Caballeronia sp. LZ062: one gene and its partners. The protein of the gene in region 1 interacts with the protein of each later gene in a pairwise test. Links are inferred from orthologs where the notes say so. Each region holds a gene or a part of one and is shown on either strand. Other genes may lie near its edges.

Evidence for each region. Proteins that work in one complex are often made in the same cells at the same time.
Region 2: the proteins of ftsZ (region 1) and P9239_RS17570 interact in binary tests that used the Escherichia coli proteins (3 or more experiments, as listed by UniProt). The link is inferred for Caballeronia sp. LZ062 from one-to-one orthologs.
Region 3: the proteins of ftsZ (region 1) and rlmN interact in binary tests that used the Escherichia coli proteins (3 or more experiments, as listed by UniProt). The link is inferred for Caballeronia sp. LZ062 from one-to-one orthologs.

The regions. Positions count from the first base shown.
Region 1 is NZ_JARTWB010000002.1:105,900-111,218, forward strand. The notes cover bases 1,304-4,226. They hold ftsZ (cell division protein FtsZ), read left to right. Parts: upstream 1,304-2,128; coding sequence 2,129-3,325; downstream 3,326-4,226. Other genes in these bases: ftsA (cell division protein FtsA), read left to right, coding at 1,304-1,985; P9239_RS06550 (peroxiredoxin), read left to right, coding at 3,590-4,093. Outside these bases: P9239_RS06535 (cell division protein FtsQ/DivIB), read left to right, coding at 1-726; more of ftsA, read left to right, coding at 753-1,303; lpxC (UDP-3-O-acyl-N-acetylglucosamine deacetylase), read left to right, coding at 4,360-5,277. UniProt on the Escherichia coli protein: Essential cell division protein that forms a contractile ring structure (Z ring) at the future cell division site. The regulation of the ring assembly controls the timing and the location of cell division.
Region 2 is NZ_JARTWB010000002.1:2,459,497-2,464,883, reverse strand. What follows is about bases 1,542-4,532. They hold P9239_RS17570 (rod shape-determining protein), read right to left. Parts: upstream 3,564-4,532; coding sequence 2,520-3,563; downstream 1,542-2,519. Other genes in these bases: gatA (Asp-tRNA(Asn)/Glu-tRNA(Gln) amidotransferase subunit GatA), read left to right, coding at 4,323-4,532; gatC (Asp-tRNA(Asn)/Glu-tRNA(Gln) amidotransferase subunit GatC), read left to right, coding at 3,942-4,241; mreC (rod shape-determining protein MreC), read right to left, coding at 1,542-2,328. Outside these bases: mrdA (penicillin-binding protein 2), read right to left, coding at 1-629; rod shape-determining protein MreD, read right to left, coding at 719-1,231; more of mreC, read right to left, coding at 1,228-1,541; more of gatA, read left to right, coding at 4,533-5,387. UniProt on the Escherichia coli protein: Forms membrane-associated dynamic filaments that are essential for cell shape determination. Acts by regulating cell wall synthesis and cell elongation, and thus cell shape.
Region 3 is NZ_JARTWB010000002.1:972,919-978,108, reverse strand. Bases 1,542-4,335 are described here. They hold rlmN (23S rRNA (adenine(2503)-C(2))-methyltransferase RlmN), read right to left. Parts: upstream 3,613-4,335; coding sequence 2,470-3,612; downstream 1,542-2,469. Other genes in these bases: ndk (nucleoside-diphosphate kinase), read right to left, coding at 3,768-4,193; P9239_RS10655 (RodZ domain-containing protein), read right to left, coding at 1,542-2,275. Also shown: ispG (flavodoxin-dependent (E)-4-hydroxy-3-methylbut-2-enyl-diphosphate synthase), read right to left, coding at 1-1,025; more of P9239_RS10655, read right to left, coding at 1,169-1,541; P9239_RS10640 (Bax inhibitor-1/YccA family protein), read left to right, coding at 4,521-5,190.

The DNA.
Region 1 (5,319 bases):
CTTGCCGCCAGCGCGCTGCACGCCATGCTCGTGCTGATGCTGCTGTGCGCGGCGGGCGTCTATGCGATCCAGCGTCCCGAGTTCCGGCTGCGCGAGATTCAGATCGACGGCGACACCTCGCACATCAATTCGCCGACGGTGCGGGCGAGCGTCGTAGGACACCTGAAGGGCAACTTCTTCACCGTCGATCTCGACACCGCGCGGACCGCGTTCGAACAAATGCCGTGGGTGCGCCGAGCGAGCGTGCGCCGCGTGTGGCCGAACGCGATCGCGGTGACGCTGGAAGAGTACAAGCCGCTCGGCACGTGGGGCAGCGACCAGCTGGTGAGCGTGGACGGCGAGCTATTCACCGCGAATCAGGGTGAGCTCGACGACGATCTGCCCGCGTTCGACGGTCCCGACGGCACGGCGAAGGAAGTGGTCGCGCGGTATCGCGACTTCCAGAAATGGTTTGCGCCGCTCGACGCGCAGCCGGAGGAAGTCACGCTCTCGCCGCGTTTCGCGTGGACCGTGAAGCTCTCGAACGGCACGCAGATCGAACTGGGCCGCGAGCGCAATCAGGACACGCTGTATGACCGCTGCAAGCGTTTCGTCGCGTCGTGGGCATCGGTGACGGGGCGGTGGGGCAAGGAGATCGAATATGCGGATTTGAGGTACCCCAACGGCTTCGCGATACGCGCCGCCGGCATGCGCTTCATCAACGACACCGACAAGGCCAAGAAGTAAGCAGACATCACAGGCATGAGCACGCTATGAGCAAAGACTACAAAGACCTGCTGGTTTCCCTCGACATCGGAACGTCGAAGGTGGTCGCGATCGTCGCCGAACTGAAGGGCGAAGGCCACTACGAGGTGATCGGACTCGGTCAGAGCGACTCGAAGGGGTTGAAGAAAGGCGTCGTGGTCAACATCGAGGCAACGGTGCAATCCATTCAGCGCGCGCTTGAAGAAGCCGAGCTGATGGCGGACTGCAAGATCACGAACGTCTTCACCGGCATCGCGGGCAGCCACATTCGCAGCTTCAATTCGAGCGGCATGGTCGCGATCAAGGACAAGGAAGTCACGCAGACGGACGTCGCTCGCGTGATCGAAACGGCCAAGGCGATCAACATTCCGACCGATCAGCAGGTGCTGCACATCCTGACGCAGGAATTCATCATCGACGGTCAGGAAGACGTGCGCGAGCCGATCGGCATGAGCGGCATTCGCCTCGAAGTGAAGGTGCATATCGTCACGGGCGCGGTGAGCGCGGCGCAAAACATCGTGAAGTGCGTGCGCCGCTGCGGGCTCGAAGTGAATGACCTCATCCTGCAGCCGCTTGCGTCGTCGCTCGCGGTGCTGACCGAGGACGAAAAGGAACTGGGCGTCGTGCTCGTCGATATCGGCGGCGGCACCACCGACATCGCCATTTTCAGCGAAGGCGCGATTCGTCATACGGCGGTGATTCCGATCGCGGGCGATCAGATCACGAGCGACGTCGCGATGGCGCTGCGCACGCCGACGCCCGACGCGGAAGACATCAAGGTGACGTACGGCATCGCCAAGCAGGCGCTCGCGGACCCCGACGAGATGATCGAAGTGCCGGGTCTCGGCGAACGCGGTCCGCGCACGCTGTCGCGTCAGGCGCTGGCCGCGGTGGTCGAGCCGCGCGTCGAAGAGCTGTTCTCGCTCGTGCAGCAGGTCGTGCGCGAATCCGGCTACGAAGAGCTGCTGTCGAGCGGCGTGGTGCTGACCGGCGGCGCGGCGATGATGCCCGGCATGGTCGAACTCGGCGAAGACATCTTTCTGAAACCGGTGCGCATCGGCGTGCCGGAGTACGCAGGCGGTCTCGCGGACGTCGTGCGCAACCCGCGCTATTCGACCGCCATGGGCCTGCTCGCCGAAGGACGCTCGCAGCGTATGCGCGGACGCAAGGTCGCAGTGCAGAACGGATCGATGGGGCAAGTGCTCACACGAATGAAAGACTGGTTCCTCGGAAACTTCTGAAGCTTGCGCGGAACAGAGCAGTACGAAACAAACGTATTTAAGTAATGAATATAATTCGCGCCGGTACCGGCGGCTAGCGCGCGGCGAGAGGTTGCCCGATCTCTCTCCGGATAACGCCGATCTTCATTCTTGACGGAGGCAACATGGATTTCGAAATGCTGGAAACGGAAACCAACGGAACGATCATCAAGGTGGTCGGAGTTGGTGGTGCGGGCGGCAATGCCGTTCAGCACATGATCAACCGGGGTGTGCAGGGCGTCGATTTCATCGTGATGAACACCGACGCACAGGCGCTCGCACGTTCGCGCGCGCCGCACGTGTTGCAGCTGGGCATGACCGGCCTGGGCGCAGGCGCCAAGCCGGAGAAGGGCAAGGAAGCGGCTGAAGATGCGCGCGAGCGTATCGCCGATGCACTGCGCGGCGCGCACATGGTGTTCATCACCGCGGGCATGGGCGGCGGCACGGGCACGGGCGCTGCGCCCGTGGTCGCGCAGATCGCGAAGGAAATGGGCATTCTGACGGTCGGCGTCGTGAGCAAGCCGTTCGAATTCGAAGGCGGCCGCCGTATGCGCGTGGCGGAAGCCGGCTCGCAGCAACTGGAGGATCACGTCGATTCGCTGATCGTCGTGTTGAACGACAAGCTCTTCGAGGTGATGGGCGACGACGCCGAGATGGACAAGTGCTTCCAGTGCGCAGATGACGTGCTGAACAACGCTGTCGCGGGCATTGCGGAAATCATCAACGTCGATGGTCTCGTGAACGTCGACTTCGAAGACGTGAAGACCGTGATGGGCGAGCAGGGCAAGGCGATGATGGGCACGGCGACCGTCGCCGGCGTCGATCGCGCGCGTCTCGCGGCTGAACAGGCGGTGGCGAGCCCGCTGCTCGAAGGCGTCGATCTGTCGGGTGCGCGTGGCGTGCTGGTCAACATCACGTCGAGCCGTTCGCTGCGTCTCTCCGAAACGCGCGAAGTGATGAACACCATCAAGAGCTACGCCGCTGACGACGCAACCGTGATCTTTGGCGCGGTGTACGACGACGCAATGGGCGACGCCCTGCGCGTGACGGTGGTCGCAACGGGCCTCGGCCGCGCGGCGAAGAAGCAGCAGCAAGCGCCGATGACGCTCCTGCGCACGGGCACAGACAATCAGCCGGTCGCGCACGCGTCGCACAACACGTATGCGCCGCAGCACGGTCAGGCAACGGATTACGGTTCGCTGGACACGCCGGCTGTGTGGCGTTCGTCGCGCGAAACGGCGGCATCGCACGTGCAGGCATTGCAGGAAAAGGGCGTCGATACGTACGACATCCCGGCGTTCCTGCGCAAGCAAGCGGACTGAAGTCGCGCTGTGCTCGTTGCTCGCTAGTTAGCAAGAGCAATGCAGCCACCGCAGGCACGCGCCCGGCGTGAGCCGGCGACGCAGGTTTCGCGTGGGGCGACTGTCCAAGGCCGCGTCAGCATCAGACGCCAGGCCGTGGCCAGCCGACCTCCACGAATTTGCCGACGAGCAAATGAAGCCTGAATCGTCGAGGAATGCGAGGCAAGAACTGCGGGACGATGTAATCGCAAGGATGTTCGAGCACTGACGAGGGAAGGATCGAGCATGATCGAAGTGGGTGAAACGTTGCCTGATGTGCGTCTCTTCGAGTTCATCGAAGTGGCGAGCGAGGGCTGTGCCGTGGGACCGAACGGGTTCGCGGTGCGCGAGCGGACGGCCGGCAAGCGCGTGGTGATCTTCGGATTGCCGGGCGCATTCACGCCGACGTGTTCCGCCAGACACGTGCCGGGTTATGTCGAGGCGGCGGATGAATTCCGGGCCGCCGGCATCGACGAAATCTGGTGCGTTTCCGTCAACGACGCGTTCGTCATGAACGCGTGGGGACGCGATCTCCAAGCCGCGGGCAAGGTGAGGATGATGGCGGACGGCAGTGCGCGTTTCACTCAGGCACTCGGACTGGATCAGGATTTATCCGAGCGTGGCATGGGAATCCGTTCTCAGCGTTACGCGATGGTGGTCGACAATGGCGTGGTCAAGACGCTCGCTGTCGAAGCGCCCGGAAAGTTCGAAGTCAGCGACGCTCGCAGCATCCTGGCGACGTTGAGCTGAGTGCACCGGCGTCGCGTTGTCTTTGCGCAACGCTTGAAGACGCCCTCGCATTCGGCGGCAACTTGGGGCCGATGACCGGAAATGCCTCCATTCCGGCCATCGGCCCGTTCTACTTGACTGTCCCTGCGTCGCGGCGTAACACGGGGAAACAGTTGATACCACTTCGTTTGGGACGGCTCACTCCGAATGGAGTATACTTCGATCTATTAGAATTCAATGAACGATTAATTCTCTTTATTGGGAATTGCTATCGGAAAAAAAAAATTATGTTGAAGCAGCGAACAATCAAGACCGTCGTCAAAACCGTGGGAATCGGGCTTCATTCCGGCCGCAAGGTCGATCTGACGCTGCGCCCGGCACCGGTTGGAACGGGCATCGTGTTTTCTCGTATCGACCTGCCGCAGCCGGTCGACATTCCCGCGTCCGCCATGGCAATCGGCGATACGCGGCTCGCGTCCGTGCTGCAGAAGGACGGCGCGCGCGTGTCGACTATCGAGCACCTTATGTCGGCGTGCGCGGGCCTGGGCATCGACAATCTGTACGTCGATGTGACCGCCGAGGAAATTCCGATCATGGACGGCAGCGCGTCTTCGTTCGTGTTTCTCATTCAGTCGGCGGGTATCGAAGAGCAGAACGCGCCGAAGAAATTCATCAAGGTGAAGAAGCCTGTCGAAGTGCGCGATGGCGATAAATTCGCGCGTCTCGAACCGTATTTCGGCTTCAAACTGAGCTTTACCATCGATTTCCGCCATCCCGCCGTCGATAAAACCGGGCAGGCGCTGGAAGTCGATTTCGCGACCACGTCGTATGTGCGCGAGATTGCGCGCGCTCGCACGTTCGGTTTCGCGCATGAAGTGGAAATGATGCGCGAGCTGGGTCTCGCGCGCGGTGGCAGCATGGACAACGCCATCGTGCTCGACGAGTACCGCATCCTGAACAACGACGGGCTGCGCTACGACGACGAGTTCGTGAAGCACAAGATGCTAGACGCGATCGGCGATCTGTACGTCGTGGGTCATCCGCTGCTCGCGTCGTACACCGCGTACAAGGGTGGTCACGCGATGAACAACATGCTGCTGCGCGAACTGCTCGCGAACGAAGAGGCGTTTGAAATCGTCACGTTCGAGGACACGCAGAAAGCGCCGCGCGGTTTCGCGTTCGATACGCAGACGGCGTTTGCCTGATCATCGGCAAACAGCAGGACGGAAAGGTGAGCGGCAGCGAAA
Region 2 (5,387 bases), 2.4 Mb from region 1 along the record:
TTGTTCGCATCGAGACGCGGGTCGTAGTGATCGGAGTTCTCGTCGTTCTGATCGCTTGCATCGTCGATGCGCTCCTGATCGCGCTGCGAAATGCGGCCGATATAGCCGATCACGTGCGCCGCCGTCGTGCCGAGCGGATACTGGCGGAACAGACGCGCGCGCACTTCGACGCCGGGAAAGCGGAAGCGTTGGGCGGTGAACTTGGCGACTTCTTCGTCGGTGAGACGCGTGCGGATGGGCAGGCTTTCGAAATTCTTCGAGTCCTCCAGCAGCTTCTTGAAACGCCGCCGGTCGCGCGAATCGATAGGGATGACTTCAGAGAGACTGTCGATGACTTCGTCGAGCGTGCCGTTGATCTTCGACGGCGTGATTTCGAGCGTGTAGGCGGAATAGTTCTTCGCCAGCACGATGCCGTTGCGGTCCGTGATGATGCCGCGGTTCGGCACGATGGGCGCCACGGAGATGCGGTTTTCGTTCGCCTGCAACGAGTACTTGCTGAAGTGCCAGACCTGCAGATAGAGAAAGCGCAGTCCGATCAGGCCGAAGCAGACGAACACGAACAGTCCCGCCGCCGCGACGCGCAGGCGGAACTTCGACAACTGTTGCTCGGTGTTCTTGATTTCGGTCATGCAGGTTTCGCGAGTGGTTCGCGCTTCTTTCGCGATTCAAGTGTAGTCGGCGCGCGGGCGATTTTTGGCCGCCGTGTCGCGCGCGGCGCTCAGATGGGGCGCGTGTCGTCGGGATCGGCTGCGCGCCGTTGCGGCATGAGGAGCAGGAAGCTCGCGACCGGCCAGAGCAGTGCCTCGATGAATCCGTTCGTGAGATAGCTCCAGCCGGGGAACGCCGCGCCGGTCATCAGACGGATGATGAACGGCACGAGATGCGCGCCGATCAGCAGCGGAGCGACGACGAACGTCTGCACCGGCAGCGACATCCACAGCACGCGCCGGTGAATGGTGATCGCGCCGTAGGACAACAGCGTGTACGCGAGCGCGTGCTCGCCGAGCAGGTTCGCGCTATGAACGTCCATCAAGAGCCCGAGCAGGAACGCGATGCCCATGCCGACCTTGCGCGGCTGCTGCACGTTCCAGAAAAGCAGCACGAGCGCGACAAAGTCCGGCACGCCGACGAGTCGGCCCCACGGCACGAGGTTCAGCAGGAACGCAGCGGCCAGGCTGAACGTGATGAAGTACGGATTGACCGGCTGAAGGATGTACTGCGGACGGTTCATCGCGCGGCTCCGGACGAAGCAGGTTTCGGCGCGTGCGCCTTCTTGCCCGATTTGGCCGATGCGCTCGATGCCGCTTTCGGCGCGGCTGCCTTCGCGGCGGGCGCCGACGCAGCCACAGCCGCCGACGCGCTTGCCGGCGCGGATGCGGCAACCGGCGCGCTCGCGCCCGCAGCCGCCTTCGGCGCAGACTTCTTCTTGCCCTTGTTTTCCTTCGCTTCCTTGGCCGCAGCGGCCGCTTCGACTTCGATCGGATTGGGCGGCACGTTGACGTTGTAGTGAAGCACGAGAAGTTGGCGCGCGCCGCGCACCGCCGCGACCGGCACGCAGACGACGCGTGCGAACGCCGTGTCCGCCTGCTTGTCGACGCGCAGCACCTCGGCGACCGCGAGCCCCGGCGGATACACGCCGTCGAGTCCGCTCGTCACGAGTTGGTCGCCGGCCTGCACGTCCGCGCTGATCGGCACGAAGCGCAAGTCGAGCGTATCGCCTTTCGGCGTGCCGTAGATGACGCTGCGCAGCCCCGTGCGCGCGATCTGCACCGGCACGGCCTGATCCTTGTCGGTCAGCAGCGTGACTTCGGATTGCAGCGGAAAGACGCGGGTGACTTGTCCGATCACGCCTTCTTCATCCACGACAGGCGCGCCGTCCTGAATGCCCTGCTGTGAGCCCTTGCCGATGACGACCTTCTGCGTGAACGGATCGCGCGTGTCGTACTGGATTTCGGCGGGCGTGGTCTGCGTGGTCGCGCGCGATTGCAGGTTCAGGAGCGCGCGCAGATGCGCGTTCTCGATGTTGAGTTGTGCAGCGTCGCCGGCCTTGATGGACAGTTCGAGGTTCTTGTCGGCGAGCTTGCGGTTCTCGCTGCGCAACGTCGCGCTTGTGACGGCGAGATCGGCTGCGCCCATGAAAATGTCGCGCGGAACGAGCGCCGCGCGCTGCAGCGGGTACAGCCCGGCGCCGAGCATGCCGCGCACGATTTCGAGTGTGTTGTAGCGGACGTCCGTGACCAGCAGCGCGATGGCCAGCACCACGAAGAAGATGAGGCGTGCGAGCGCCGAAGGGCCTTGCTTGAAGAGTGGCGGCGGACTGTATTCCATGGTCAGCGCCGAGGGCGTGAGCGGGTGGATGATGCTGCAGGCTGTTTCGCTTGTGGCGGGACCTGCCCTACGCTGTTTCGACAAAGGCCCGGACGGGTGCCGGGCCGTGCGCGCGTCGCGTTACGCGGCATGCTTTGGCGTGCGCTTCGGCGACGCGTCGATAGACGAACGCGAGACGCCGAAGCCGGCGATCACTCGTAAGAGAAGATGCTGCCGAGCTTGTCCATGCGCTCGAGCGCCATGCCCGAACCGCGCACTACGCAGGTCAGCGGATCTTCGGCGACGAGCACCGGCAGCCCGGTTTCTTCCGCGAGCAGGCGGTCGAGGTCGCGCAGGAGCGCGCCGCCGCCCGTCAGCATCATGCCGCGCTCGGCGATGTCCGCGCCGAGTTCCGGCGGCGTCTGTTCCAGCGCGATCTTCACGGACGAAACGATCTGGTTCAGCGGATCAGTGAGGGCTTCGAGGATTTCGTTGCTCGAAATCGTGAAGCTGCGCGGAATGCCTTCGGACAGGTTGCGGCCCTTGACTTCCATTTCCTTCACTTCCGAGCCGGGGAACGCCGAGCCAATTTCCTTCTTGATGGCTTCAGCGGTTTGTTCGCCGATCAGCATGCCGTAGTTGCGGCGGATGTAATTGACGATGGCTTCGTCGAACTTGTCGCCGCCCACGCGCACGGAACCTTTGTACACGATGCCGCCGAGCGAGATGACGCCGACTTCCGTGGTGCCGCCGCCGATGTCCACGACCATCGAACCCGTTGCTTCCGAGACCGGCAGGCCAGCGCCGATTGCGGCCGCCATGGGTTCTTCGATGAGATACACCTGCGATGCGCCCGCGCCGTGCGCCGCTTCCTTGATGGCGCGGCGCTCGACTTGAGTGGAGCCGCACGGCACGCAGATGATGATGCGCGGCGACGGCGAGAACATGCGGGATTCGTGTGCAGTCTTGATGAACTGCTTGATCATCTGTTCGGTGACGGTGAAGTCGGCGATCACGCCGTCCTTCATCGGCCGAATGGCTTCGATGTTGCCCGGCACCTTACCGAGCATTTGCTTCGCTTCCTTGCCGACAGCCTGAATGGTCTTCTTGCCGTTCGGGCCGCCTTCTTGACGGATGGAGACGACTGACGGCTCGTCGAGGACGATGCCCTTGCCGCGCATGTAGATCAGCGTGTTGGCGGTGCCGAGGTCAATCGCCAGGTCGTTGGAAAAATAGCTGCGCAAAAAGCCGAACATTCAAAAATCCTGTCTCGCTGGGTAGCCGTGCCTCGCTAAGAGCGCCGGGGACGGCAGCGGAAAAAATAACGGTTTGCCGGGACGGCGAAACGGGCCGCCGTGAATGCAAATCCGAGCAGAAATCTACCGCGGAATTGAACATGCCACGCAAACGTTTCTCGAGATGCATCGATTCAGGGAGAAAGCCGCTGACAGGTCGATCCGGATGTGGGTCGAACGTGTAATGATACCTTATAATTTGGGGGTTTCTATAGGAAAAGGACGGCACTTTTTGCCATCCTCGGCCCCGCTTCGACGGCTTTCCGCCAGGTTCGTAACTGACTGTTACAGCGAACCTTTTCGGCGTGGGAGTTGTTCATGTTTTTCTCCGGTGATCCCATGTCATTGACCCTGACCGACGTTAAACGCATTGCGCATCTCGCGCGGCTGGAACTGCCCGACCACGAGGCAGAACCGACGCTTGCGCGGCTCAACGACTTCTTCGGTCTCGTCGAGCAGATGCAGGCGGTCGACACCTCCGGCATCGAGCCGCTCGCGCATCCTATCGATGCCATCGAGGAGGTCGCGCTGCGACTGCGCGACGACGCTGTTTCTGAGCGGATCGAGCGCGAAGAGTTCCAGCGTTGCGCGCCGGCCGTGCAAGACGGGCTCTATCTCGTGCCGAAGGTGATCGAGTGAGCGTCGCGCATCGGCCCATTGGCCCATCGGAACAATGATCTCGCGCGTGGCGTGAAGCGCCGCGCTCATCAGGGAACTGCAATGCATCAGAAAAGCTTGACCGAACTGCGCGCCGCGCTCGACTCGAAGGCAATCTCCGCCGTCGAGCTGGCGCAGTCGTACCTGCAACGCATCGAAGCCGCGAAGGACCTAAACGCGTTCATCGGCGTGAATCCGGAACTGACGCTGGAACAGGCGAAAGCCGCCGACGCGCGCATCGCGCAGGGCAACGCCGGGCCGCTCGCCGGCCTGCCGATCGCGCACAAGGACGTGTTCGTCACGCGCGGCTGGGCGTCGACGGCCGGCTCCCACATGCTGGAGAACTACGCGAGCCCGTTCGATGCCACCGTCGTCGAGCGACTGAACCGCGCGGGCATGGTGTGTCTCGGCAAGACGAACATGGACGAGTTCGCCATGGGCTCGTCCAACGAGAACTCGTACTTCGGCGCAGTGAAGAACCCGTGGGACGTGAAGGCCGTGCCGGGCGGTTCATCCGGCGGTTCGGCGGCGGCTGTCGCCGCGCGCCTCGCGCCGGCCGCCACCGGCACCGACACGGGCGGCTCCATCCGCCAGCCCGCGTCGTTCACCGGTATCACCGGCATCAAGCCGACGTATGGGCGCGTGTCGCGTTACGGCATGATCGCGTTCGCGTCGTCGCTCGATCAGGGCGGCCCGATGGCGCAAACCGCCGCCGACTGCGCGCTGCTGCTGAACGCAATGGGCGGCTTCGACGACCGCGACTCCACGAGCCTGCAACGCGAGAACGAGGATTACACGCGCTATCTCGGCAAGAACTGGAGCGAAGATGCGGACAAGCCTTTGAAAGGCCTGCGCATCGGCATGCCGAAGGAGTACTTCGGCGCGGGCTTGGCCGACGACGTGCGCGCCGCTATCGACGCGGCGCTGAAGCAATACGAAGCGCTCGGCGCCACGCTCGTCGAAGTGTCGCTGCCGAAGACCGAGCTTTCGATTCCCGTGTACTACATCATCGCGCCGGCGGAGGCTTCGTCCAATCTGTCGCGCTTCGACGGCGTGCGCTACGGGCATCGCGCGGCGGAGTACAAGGACCTGCTCGACATGTACAAGAAGTCGCGCGCCGAAGGCTTC
Region 3 (5,190 bases), 870 kb from region 1 along the record:
GTCTGGATTTGCGACGCGAGTTCCTGGAACAGCGTGCTCGTCGTGCGCCCGCAGCCGGGGCACGCAATGACCATCGGCGTGAACGAGCGCAAGCCCATGGTCTGCAAAATCTCTTGTCCGACGACCACTTCGCCCGTGCGCGCGCCGCCCGGCTCGGGCGTGAGCGAAATGCGAATGGTGTCGCCGATGCCTTCCTGCAGCAGCACCGACAGCGCCGCCGTGGACGCCACGATGCCCTTCGAGCCCATACCGGCCTCGGTCAGGCCGAGATGCAGCGCGAAGCTGCAGCGCTTCGCCAATTCGCGATAAACAGCGATGAGGTCCTGAACGCCGCTCACCTTGCACGACAGGATGATCTTGTCGCGTCCGAGCCCCAATTCCACCGCGCGCTCCGCAGAGCCGATCGCCGACTGGATCAACGCCTCGTACATCACGCTCTGGAGCTCCCACGGCGTGGCGCGCGCGGCGTTTTCGTCCATCATGCGCGCGAGCAGGTCCTGATCGAGACTGCCCCAGTTCACGCCGATACGCACCGGCTTGTCGTACTGGATGGCCGCTTCGATCATCTGCGCGAATTGCGTGTCGCGCTTGGCGCCCTGACCGACGTTGCCCGGGTTGATCCGATACTTCGACAACGCCTCGGCGCACGCGGGATGATCCCGCAGCAGCAAGTGGCCGTTGTAGTGGAAGTCGCCGACGAGCGGCACGGTCACGCCCATGCGGTCGAGTTGCTCGCGAATATGCGGGACGGCGGCCGCGGCTTCCGGCGTATTCACCGTGATGCGCACGAGTTCGGAGCCGGCTTGCGCGAGTTCCTTGATCTGGATCGCGGTGCCGATGGCGTCGGCCGTATCGGTGTTGGTCATCGACTGGACGCGAACGGGCGCGTCGCCGCCGATGGTCACGAGCTGGCCGCCCCAGCGCACGTCCACTGCATGGGACGAACGGCGCGGCAACGGACCGCCGAAGACCGGCTCGGTCGAACACACTTTGCTGCTGATCAGGGATTGAGCTTCGGATTGCATCGAAAAACCCTATGGCAACCGGGGCGCTGCAAGGCAGCGGAAGTTGCTTGAATGGAACCTCGAACGGGCGTCACGGCCAATACCGAGACGCCCCTGACTTGTCCGCGCGTCGCGCGGGGCCTCAAGCCGCCCGCATGATTTCCTTACGGCAGCGAGAAGCGCGCGACGTTTCCGCGAGCGGAAGAATACTTCTTGGCGTCGACGGGCTCGTCGTCCACCGACAGCGATTCGACGCCTCGCGCGTTTCCGACGGTCACCTTGAACGGCGCCTCGCCTTGAACACGCTGTGTGCTGCCCGCACGCACGAGGCCGGAGAACACTTCCTTGCCGTCCTTGCCGCGCACGCTGAACCAGCTATCTTCCTTCACTTTCAGTTCGACGGCGTTCGCGCCCTTGCCGGTGCTTGCGACCGTCGCCGCCGAAGCCGCAGCCGCAGCCGCCGATGCTGCCTTCGGCGCCGGTGCGGTCGTTGCGGGAGCGCTTGCAGCCTGCACCGCCGTGATCGTCGAGGACGACGCCGGCAGCGCGTTCGTGCCGAGCGGACGCGGCATCGGCTGCTCGCCGGGCGCGGCCGCCACTTCGGGCAGCGACGCCTCGCCGGTATTCGCGGCGGCGGCTTCGTCGGGCGTCGCGACTTGCGACGCCGCGGGCTTGTCGCCCGACGTCGCGGCGACTCCCGCGCCCGTGCTCGACTTGATCCGCGCGAGCCATGCCGACGAATCGCCACCGGTGTGCCACATCACGAGCACTGCCAGCACCGCGACGATTGCCAGAACGCCCCACAGCCACGAACGCTTGCGACCCGACGAATTACCGAGCGGCACGGACACACGGCCGCGCGGCAATCCCGCGCCGGACGAGGCCGGCACCTTCAGATTGTGCTCGACCGGCATGCCATCGCGGCGGAACGCCTGCGTGAACGGCGCCGGGTCGGCACCAAGGATTTTGGCGTAGCTGCGCACGATGCCCGCGGCGAACGTCCGGTCGGGCAATTGACTGATATCGCCCTCTTCGAGCGCGGCAAGCTTCTGCGGCGACACCTTGAGCCGGGCCGAAACGTCGTCGATCGACCATGCTTTCGCGCTTCGGAGCTGCGCGAGACGCGCGCCGACTGCCTGCAGCGAGTCCAGCGTCACCGGCTGGCTTTCGCGCGATGCCGCCCCTCCGACTCGCGTCCGGGCATCATGCTGATCGCCGGACATTTCGTCGGTATGACTGCCGAAAGGCGTCGGGTGTTGCGGCTCACTCATCCCAAATTCCTCGCATCGATTCTTTTATATTGCGCTGCTGCGCCGTCAGTTTCCAAAGCACTGAACGATACAACCCTGGCGCCGTTGCAGACCGCTTTATAACAAAATGTTCGCCTTCGCGCGGCGTTCGCTTCATGGTCGCTGCCTGATCGCGGCCGTCGCGCCATGTCGACGCCCGGGCAGCCGCGATCCCGTCAGACCGCGCGCACCTCGATCACCTTGCTTCCTGAGCGGTTCGTGCGCTCGGCGAGCCGCGTGCGATCCTGCACCGCACCGGCGAGCTGACCACATGCCGCGTCGATGTCGTCGCCGCGCGTCTTGCGCACCGTCGTGACGACGCCCGCGTCGATCAGCACCTGCGCGAACCGTTTGATTTGCTCGTTCTTCGAGCGCGTAAGGCCGGATTCCGGGAACGGATTGAACGGAATGAGGTTGAACTTGCACGGCACGTCGCGCGTCACCGCGAGCAATTCGCGGGCGTGAGCCTCGCTGTCGTTCACGCCGTCCAGCATGCAGTACTCGAACGTGATGAAGTCGCGCGGCGCGACCTTCAGATACCGCTGGCAGGCCGCCATCAGCTCGCGCAACGGATACTTCTTGTTGAGCGGCACGAGCATGTCGCGCAGCGGATCGTTCGGCGCGTGCAGCGACACCGCGAGCGCCACGGGGAGATCCGCCGCGAGCCGGTCCATCATCGGCACGACGCCGGACGTTGAGAGCGTGACGCGGCGGCGCGACAGGCCGTAAGCGTTGTCGTCGAGCATCAGGCGCATCGCCGGCACGACGGCGTCGTAGTTGAGCATCGGCTCGCCCATGCCCATCATCACGACGTTGGTGACGACGCGCTCGCCCTTGCCCGGCCCGCCGACTTCGCGGCCGAGCGACTTGCGCAACGCAAACTCCGCCATGCGCAACTGGCCGATGATCTCGCCGGTCGTCAAATTGCGGGAAAAGCCTTGCTTGCCGGTGGAGCAAAACCGGCAGTTGACCGCACAACCCGCCTGCGACGACACGCAAAGCGTGCCGCGCGTCTCTTCGGGGATGAACACGGTTTCGACCGCGTTGCCGTTGCCGACGTCGATCAGCCACTTGCGCGTGCCGTCGGCGGAAACGTGGTCGCGAATGATGTCGGGCATCGCCAGCGTGGCGCGGCCCTTGAGTTTTTCGCGCAGCGATTTCGCGAGATCCGTCATGCCGTCGAAGTCGTCGGCACCGAATTGATGGATCCAGCGTTGCAATTGCTTGGCGCGAAACGGCTTTTCGCCGAGGCTACCGCAGTAAGCGACCAGCCCGGCGGCGTCGAGATCGAGAAGATTGACGGTGCTGCTGCTCGTCATGTCGAGTTCTGCCATTTCCAGATTGCGAAGCCCGGACATTCGCCCGGGACCGTTCGCGCCAAATTCCTGCTTATTCACAACTTTTTTTGCAGCTATTCTTGTGCTGAGGCGCGTTTGACCGCGCCCTTTGACAGGCGCGGCGACCAACACATGAATTAACGCGAGTAGACGTTCACTTCAGGGAAGAAGAACGCGATCTCCTGGCGCGCCGTTTCCGGAGCGTCGGAACCGTGCACGGCGTTCGCGTCGATGCTGTCGGCGAAATCGGCGCGGATCGTACCCTTGTCAGCCTTCTTCGGATCGGTGGCGCCCATCAGGTCGCGGTTCTGTGCGATTGCGTTTTCGCCTTCCAGCACCTGGATCATGACCGGACCCGACACCATGAACTCCACGAGGTCCTTGAAGAACGGACGCGCGGCGTGCACCGCGTAGAACTTCTCCGCGTCGGCGCGCGACAGGTGAACCATGCGCGACGCGATGATCTTCAGACCAGCGTTCTCGAAACGGCTGTAGATCTGGCCGATAACGTTCTTTGCCACTGCGTCCGGCTTGATAATCGACAGGGTGCGCTCGATCGCCATGAAAAACTCCAAAAAATGAACGGTTTACGGATTAAAACGAATCGACAATTGTAGCACGAAGCGATGTATGATTGCGATTGAAACCTTACGACGCCGTAAGGATCAAAGCATGCGTAGGCTGGCTGCATACAGGCTCTGAAATAGAGCGGGCAAGCATTGAATTCTGCGCGCGCCGCGGCCATATTGGAGCAAAACGCGGTATCGCAATGGAATCGGCCGTGCACCATTGCGGTACTAATTTTGGCTTAAGAGAGCGACGTTACGATCCCATGTAACCAGAATGTCGCGGTACAACTGAACGACGGACAATTGGAGCAAGGAGAAACCATGAACGAATCACCCTACGGCTTCGGCCGCACTGGCGCCGTCACCTCGGTCGAGGTGCGCAACAAGGTGCTGCGCAATACTTACTGGCTGCTGGCGCTTTCCATGGTGCCGACAGTGCTCGGCGCGTACATCGGGGTCGCGACAGGCTTTTCGCTGTTCGCCGCCACGAGCCCGGCGATGAGCTTCATCGCCTTCCTCGCCATCGCGTTCGGCTTCATGTTCGCGATCGAAAAGACGAAGAACAGCGGCATGGGCGTGGTCGTCCTGCTCGGCTTCACGTTCTTCATGGGCCTAATGCTCTCGCGTCTGCTGAGTTTCATACTCGGCTTCTCGAACGGGCCGCAGCTCATCATGATGGCGTTCGGCGGCACGGGCGTGATCTTCGCGGCCATGGCGACCATCGCGACCGTCAGCAAGCGTGATTTCTCGGGCCTCGGCAAGTTCCTGTTCATGGGCGTGATCGTCATCCTGCTCGCCGCATTCGCGAACATCTTCTTGCAACTGCCGGCGCTGATGATGACGATCTCCGTGCTCGCCATCGTGATTTTCTCCGCGTACATGCTGTTCGACGTGCAGCGCGTCGTGAACGGCGGCGAGACGAATTACATCAGCGCGACGCTCGCCATCTACCTCGATCTGTACAACGTCTTCACGAACCTGCTGGCGCTGC